Regions from separate parts of the Kitasatospora sp. NPDC056138 genome, predicted to be linked through region 2. Evidence: riboswitches for the same ligand, from Rfam matches in the RefSeq annotation. Region 2 holds a riboswitch; each other region holds the start of a gene.

The links. Region 2 has a riboswitch for cyclic di-AMP ahead of ACFC1R_RS29490 (transglycosylase family protein). Riboswitches for the same ligand answer to the same signal wherever they lie in the genome.
Region 1: linked by a shared signal. The riboswitch ahead of ACFC1R_RS05805 (NlpC/P60 family protein) and the one ahead of ACFC1R_RS29490 (transglycosylase family protein) in region 2 are both predicted to bind cyclic di-AMP.
Region 3: linked by a shared signal. The riboswitch ahead of ACFC1R_RS29280 (M23 family metallopeptidase) and the one ahead of ACFC1R_RS29490 (transglycosylase family protein) in region 2 are both predicted to bind cyclic di-AMP.

What each region holds. Positions count from the first base shown of each region.
Region 1 is NZ_JBHJVK010000005.1:179,712-181,905, forward strand. It holds gene ACFC1R_RS05800 (NlpC/P60 family protein) at 1-265, shown strand, start outside; cyclic di-AMP (ydaO/yuaA leader) riboswitch at 567-743, shown strand; gene ACFC1R_RS05805 (NlpC/P60 family protein) at 754-1,887, shown strand; gene ACFC1R_RS05810 (NlpC/P60 family protein) at 2,076-2,194, shown strand, end outside.
Region 2 is NZ_JBHJVK010000061.1:41,982-44,175, reverse strand. It holds gene ACFC1R_RS29490 (transglycosylase family protein) at 1-755, opposite strand, end outside; cyclic di-AMP (ydaO/yuaA leader) riboswitch at 760-914, opposite strand; gene ACFC1R_RS29485 (nucleotide disphospho-sugar-binding domain-containing protein) at 1,304-2,194, opposite strand, start outside.
Region 3 is NZ_JBHJVK010000060.1:41,432-43,625, forward strand. It holds gene ACFC1R_RS29275 (DUF6348 family protein) at 1-343, opposite strand, end outside; cyclic di-AMP (ydaO/yuaA leader) riboswitch at 757-912, shown strand; partial or broken gene ACFC1R_RS29280 (M23 family metallopeptidase) at 1,062-1,445, shown strand; tRNA gene ACFC1R_RS29285 (tRNA-Gly) at 1,734-1,804, opposite strand; tRNA gene ACFC1R_RS29290 (tRNA-Pro) at 1,980-2,053, shown strand.

The DNA of each region.
Region 1 (2,194 bases), on a different contig from region 2:
CGACTGCTCGGGTCTGATGCAGTGGGCCTACGCGCAGGCCGGTGTCTCGCTGCCGCGCACCTCGCAGGAGCAGGCCAGCGTCGGGACCAAGGTGCCCTCGCTCGCCCAGGCGCAGCCCGGCGACCTGGTCATCTACGGCAATGACGCGCACCACGTCGGGATGTACATCGGCAACGGCATGGTGGTGCACGCCCCGCACACCGGTGACGTGGTGCGGACGATGCAGGCGGACGCGATGTCGATCCTCACCATCCGCCGCGTCTGACGGCCGACAGCTGCCGGGGTCGGGCACGCGGTGTTCGGCCGCCGAAATCGTCCTGTGATGCAGAGCACTTCCGCGGGCCTTTCCGCTGAAAGTCCGTCAGCCGATCGTGCCGGGACCGTCACTCCGGGTCGATTCACAAACGAACTTGTCGGTGATTCAGAATTTTTTCTGACAAGGATTTGAACGGATCACGGTTTCGTTACTAGTGTCGTGACCTGAACCACCGCACAGTCGATCACTCAATCAGGGTGGCGGCGGGGGTTCCCGCCGAGTCCGAGAGGCAGCGGGGCAGTCCAACTGCCTTACGGGGAAGCCCCATCAGGGGTGCTGCGGATCGGAGCCGGGGAACCACGTTCCTCGGGGTGAATCGGCGCCAGGTCGGCCGGCCGTCGTGGACGGTGGCCGGTGAGGCGTCGTAGGGCATCTCTTCCAGCCCGAACCCGTCAGCTCACCCGGTAGGCGGACGTAGGAAGAAGGAGTCCGCCTTCGTGGCGTCCCATCGTCGTCCCAAGCCTGCAAGCCGTACCCGCGTCACCATCCTGACCGCGGCGGCCGCGACCGCGGTGGCGCTCTCCGCACAGACCGGTGCGCACGCCGACCCGAAGCCGACCAAGGACGAGGTCGCGACCCAGGTCGACCAGCTCGACGGGCAGGCCGAGGCCGCCACCGAGAAGTTCAACGCGGCGACCGAGAAGCAGCAGACCCTGCAGAAGCAGGTCAGTGACCTGCAGGACCAGGTGGCTCGGCAGCAGGATCGGGTGAGCACCGTCCAGCAGGGGCTCGCCGAGATCGCGGCGGAGCAGTACCGCAACGGTGGCATCTCCCCGACGGTCCAGCTGATGCTCTCCAGCTCGCCGGACTCCTTCCTCTCCAGGGCCGACTCGATCCAGCAGGTCGGCCTCTCGCAGGCCGATGCGCTCAAGACGCTCAAGGGCGAGCAGGAGAAGCTCGACCAGCAGAAGGCCGAAGCCCAGCAGAAGCTGGCCGAGCTGGATGCCACCACCAAGGACCTGAAGACGTCGAAGGACGAGGTCCAGGCCAAGCTGGCGCAGGCCAAGGCGCTGCTCGACACCCTGACCCAGCAGGAGCGCGAGGCGCTGCAGGCCGCCCAGGACAAGGCCGCCGCCGATGCGGCCGCCAGCGCCCGCGCCTCGCGCGACAGCAGCCGCGCCGACCTCTCCTCCGGTGGTTCAGGTGGTTCCGGTGGTTCAGGCAGCAGCAGCAAGAGCGGTGGCAGCAGGGCCGGCGGCAGCGTCAACGTGCCGTCCGGTTCGTACGCCGCCGCCGCGGTGGCCGCCGCCGAGTCGCAGGAGGGCAAGCCCTACCTCTGGGGTGCCACCGGTCCGGACGCCTTCGACTGCTCGGGTCTGATGCAGTGGGCGTACGCCAAGGCCGGTGTCTCGCTGCCGCGCACCTCGCAGGAGCAGGCCTCGGCCGGCACCAACATGGGCACCGACATCTCCAACGCCCGTCCCGGTGACCTGATCATCTTCTACGACGACCAGCACCACGTCGGCATGTACGTGGGCGGCGGTCAGGTCATCCACGCGCCGCGGGCCGGCAAGCCCGTCCAGTACATGAGCGCCACCGTGCTGCCCATCTCGGCGATCGTCCGGGTCTGACCCGTACCCGATCGACCGCAGGCCCGGCCCTCCCCGTGGGGGCCGGGCCTGCGGCGTTTCCGGAAAGTCGAGTTGATGTCCTATTAGTGGCCAAATATTCGGTGTTACAGGGGTTTGGACTAGATCCTCCGGACTCGCTAACGTCTGGCCCCGGACCTTAGCCGAGGACGAATGGAGCAGCCGCCCCGATGTCGATGCACCGCCGTTCCCCCCTGCCGGGCACGCAGCGGCTGGCCCGCGCCCTGGTGCTCACGGCAGCGGCCACCACCGCGCTCGGCATGACGCTCGGTGGCCCGGCCCAGGCCGC
Region 2 (2,194 bases):
GGGGCGGCCGGGTCCGTCGGGCCCGGCGTCACCGCACCGGTACCCGTACCCGTGCCCGGAGTTGCACTGGGGGCCGAGGACGGGGCGGTCGCGTTCATGTGCTGGATGTAGACGTCGTGCTGGATGGTCCAGTGCCAGACGCCGCCGTCCTGGTACCAGTACACGCCGTTGGCCGGGTCGTAGCCCGCTCTGCCGGGGAACGGCGGCGCGGGGGTGCCCGGCGCGGGGCTGCTGCTGTCGGCGGCGGGCGCACTCGGAGTGGGCGTGGCCGTCGGGGAAGCGGGGGTGGTGCTCGGCACGGGGGTGGGCGTGGCCGAAGGCGTCGAGGTGGGCGTGGCCGAAGGCGCCGGGGTGGGCGTGGTCTTCGTCGCGGGAGTGCCGCCGGTCAGGCCGACCTCCTCGGCGCACTTGGACCAGGTACCGGGGCCGGAGTCGGCGAGGACGCGCTCGGCCACGGTTATCTGCTGGTTCTTGGTGGCGTGGTCGGGTTCGGCGGCGAGCTTGTCGCCCCCGTAGGCGACCCAGGTGCGCTGGGTCAGACCGAGGCCGCCGTAGTGACCGTTGCCGTCATCGCTGCTCCAGTTGCCGCCGGTCTCGCACTGGGCCACGGCGTCCCAGGTCTTGACGGGAGCGGCGTGCGCCCCGGCGGCGGTGAGCAGCGGAAGCGCCAGGCCCACACTCGCCACTCCGGCGGCGGCGACGGCGCGATCGGCCTGGGTGGGACGGCGGTGACGGCCGGAACCGGAAAAGACCACGGGACGTTCCTCTCCGTACGCCTGCGAGGTGAGCTGTCGGGTTCGGACCGGGAGGTGGCCCGGCCGCGTGGGTACGCGGCTTCACCCCAAGCCGTTGGGGGCGGCAACTAACCTGGGTCCCCCGCTCCTGCCCAGGGGTTTGCTCGGTGTCCCGGAACGCGTGGTGGGCAGGACTCGGCGTACTGCGTCCGGGAGCCCGCAAAAGCGGACTGCAGGGAGACTAGAGGGATCATCACCTCGATAACAAGCCCGCATCCTGAACATCACACAAAAATCACGACACCTGTCCAGCGCGTCGCCGAAACCCGCGCTGACCACGGCTTCCGGCCCGGTGCCGGACCGGAAGCCCGGTGCGGGCAGGCGACACAGGGCCGCTGGTGCAGGGCCGTCGACACGCCGGGGCACGGGGAGCCGTACGGTCGCTCCCGCGCCCCGAAGCGTGCCGCTCGACCAGGCGGTCGAACGTGCCGATCCGGCCGTGGAGTCCGTGGAGCTGGGCCTGGGCCTGGGCCGGATCGGCGAGGGCGTGGCCGCGGCCGTGGCCGGCCTCAGCGCTGGCCGCGGTGCAGCTGCTCGAAGTCGGCGACCAGGGCCGCGGGCGACGGCATGTCGGCGATCTCGGTCTGCATGCCGTCGGCCGCCTCACGCAGCTTCCGGTCGTCGAGCAGGCGGGTGAGCAGTGCGGCGTCCACGGTGCTGCTGTCCGCGCGCAGGGCGAAGCCCCTGGCCTCGGCGGCGTCCGCGTTGATGAAGTGGTCGGCGCCCTGCGGCAGGATGAGCTGCGGGACACCGGCGACGGCCGCGGTGAGCATGGTCCCGGAGCCGCCGTGGTGGATCACGGCGTCGCTGGCGTCGAGGAGTTGGGCGAGCGGGGTCCACGGCAGCGGGCGGATGTTGTCGGGCAGCGTGCCCAGCGGGGCGAGGTCCGTGTCGCCGACGGCGAGCAGGAAATCGGCGTCCACCTCCGCGGCCTGTTCGGTCAGCCAGGCGATCGGGCTGACCCCGGCGTACTCGGTGAGCACCGTGCCGAGGGTGACCGCGATCCGGCGGCGCTCGCTGCGGCCGAGGAGGTCCGCGGGGACGGTGCCGCCGCCGTTGAAGGGGACGTAGCGGACTCGCCAGCCGGTGCCGTCGCCGCCGAGGGAGGCCGGGACGACGTCGAGCACGGTGCTCTCGGCAGGCCCGGTCAGGCCGTGCGCGCGGTACTCGTCGGCGAGTACCTCGGCCAGCTGGCCGACCATCGGGAGCCCGGGCATCACACCGAAGTTGTGGACGACGGTGGGGATGCCCAGCTTGGCCGTGACCAGCGGCGCACCGGCCTGGAAGGACTCCTGCACCACGATGTCGGGGCGCCAGTCGGCGGCCAGCCGCAGCAGCCCGTCGATGGTGGCCCGGCCGTGCTCGGCGAAACCGAGGGCGGCGAGCTTGAGTATCTCCTC
Region 3 (2,194 bases), on a different contig from region 2:
GGTAGTGGTCGCCGTGCTCACCCCGGTGCTCCAGCAGCTCCACCACGGTGGAGGCGGTGGTGGTGGCCCACATCTTCACGGCGTTGTCGAGCTTCTCCTCCTCGGTCTTGCCGAGTCCTGCCGCGCAGTCCCAGACCACCGGGGCGTCCGCGCGGCCGAGGTCGAGGACGAAGCCGAGGTCCACGTGACCGCTCCCGCCGTCCCCCGGGTGCTCACGGACGGCCACCGCCGTGGTCCCCGGACCCCGGACCACCTCGCCGTCCACCGTGAACTCCACGCCGAACTGCGCCATTTCGCGGACCACGCTGCGCTGGATGACGGCCATTCGGTCCTGCGGACGCACGGGCGGGCTCCTAGCTCGAATAAATGATCGGTAAGTCGAACGCGAGGCGAGATTATCGGCCGCGGGCCCCGGCGGGAAACGGACCGTCAGTTACGCCGGGTGCGGGCGGGGTGACGGAGGTCACCGGGGATTCTTCCGGGGGTGCCGGAGCGTGCCCGAATGCGTGCAGACGGTGTGATTCGTGACCATCTGTACCAATCTGTCCGGCCGATCGTGACGGCGGGGGCTGCACAGAGCAGTCCGCCCTGGCCGGAGAGTGACCTCGGGCCCCGATGTCTTTATGTCTTCCTTATGTCCGGACTGAGACGGGCTTGCTCTGTGTACGTCGGATCGGTTTTTCTACTCACCCAGCCCGGCCACCGTCCGGGTCGGCCCGCCGGGTGGAACGCCGAGTCCTGCCGCTGCCCGGGGGCTGCACTTCAGCGCAGTGCACGGCAGGAGCGGGGGACCCACAGGTAAGTCGCCGAGCCCGGAGATCCGGGACGGCTAGGGGTGAAGCCGCATCCGTGCGGCCGGGCTACTCCCTGCCCGAACCCGACAGCTCACCTCGCAGGCGTCGGAGAGGACTCCCCCCATGTCCGCACAGGACAACCGTCGTTCCCGCCTGCCCCGATTCGCCCGCCTCGCGGTCGTCGCCGGTGTGACCGGTGCCGCTCTCGCGCTGCCCGCCACCGTGGTGACCGCCCAGGCCGCCCCGGCCTACACCTCTCCGGTGGCCAACCCGCACCTCGGCACCCCGTACCACGCGGCCGGTTCCGCATGGGCCAGCGGCTACCACACCGGGGTGGACTTCCTGGTCGCCACCGGCACCACCGTCAAGGCGGTCACCACCGGCACCGTGGTCGCCACCGGCTGGGGCGGCTCGTACGGCAACCAGGTCGTGATCAGGCACACCGACGGCAAGTACTCCGAGTACGCCCACCTCTCGGCGATCACCGTGAAGACCGGGCAGTCCGTGGGGACCGGCCAGCAGATCGGCCGCTCCGGCGCCACCGGCAACGTCACCGGCCCGCACCTGCACTTCGAGGTCCGCACCGGCCCGGCGTACGGCTCCGACATCAACCCGGTGAGCTACCTCGCCGCCCACGGCGTCCGGGTCTGACGCACCCCCGGTCACATCCCGCCCCGCTGCCGTGCGCCGCGTGCCACCGCGGTCCCGCCGCAGCGCTCCCCGTCGCGGCGGGGGAGGGGTGGGGCGGACCGGCTGCAGGACGTCGCGGTGGCAGGAGCGGGCCGTCCGGGCCCCTGGGGAGTGGGCCCGTGCGCTGCCGCCGGCCCGGCCTTCGGGCGGATCCGGCCGCGCGGGCCGGCGCCGACCTGACGCCGGCACAGACGACTTCGGGCCCCTGGCCGACGGTCAATCCGGGGGGCAGGGGCCCCGATTGGTTTGAGCGGGTGACGAGAATCGAACTCGCGTGACCAGTTTGGAAGACTGGGGCTCTACCATTGAGCTACACCCGCATGCCGGAACTGCGCACACGACGCCCCCGAGCACCTGTCGGTCACGAGGACGGGGTCAGCCTACCTGGTTCGGTCGGTTGCTTGCACACTGCTTTCGGTTCCGGGCATGTCCGACGGCCTCGCGATATAGCGGCGAGGGCGGACCGGCCGACGTGTACGCTTCCTCTCGGCACCACGGGGTGTGGCGCAGTTTGGTAGCGCGTCCGCTTTGGGAGCGGAAGGCCGTCGGTTCGAATCCGGTCACCCCGACAGTGCGGCAGGGTCTCGTCTGAGGGCGGGGCCCTGTTGGCTTTCCCGGGACTCCTGGCGTTCCGGAGGCGGTTCGGGCAACCTGGAATGTTGATCGTTCACCAAGTGTTTCGGTCAGTGCACACCCACGCCCCGAGGACA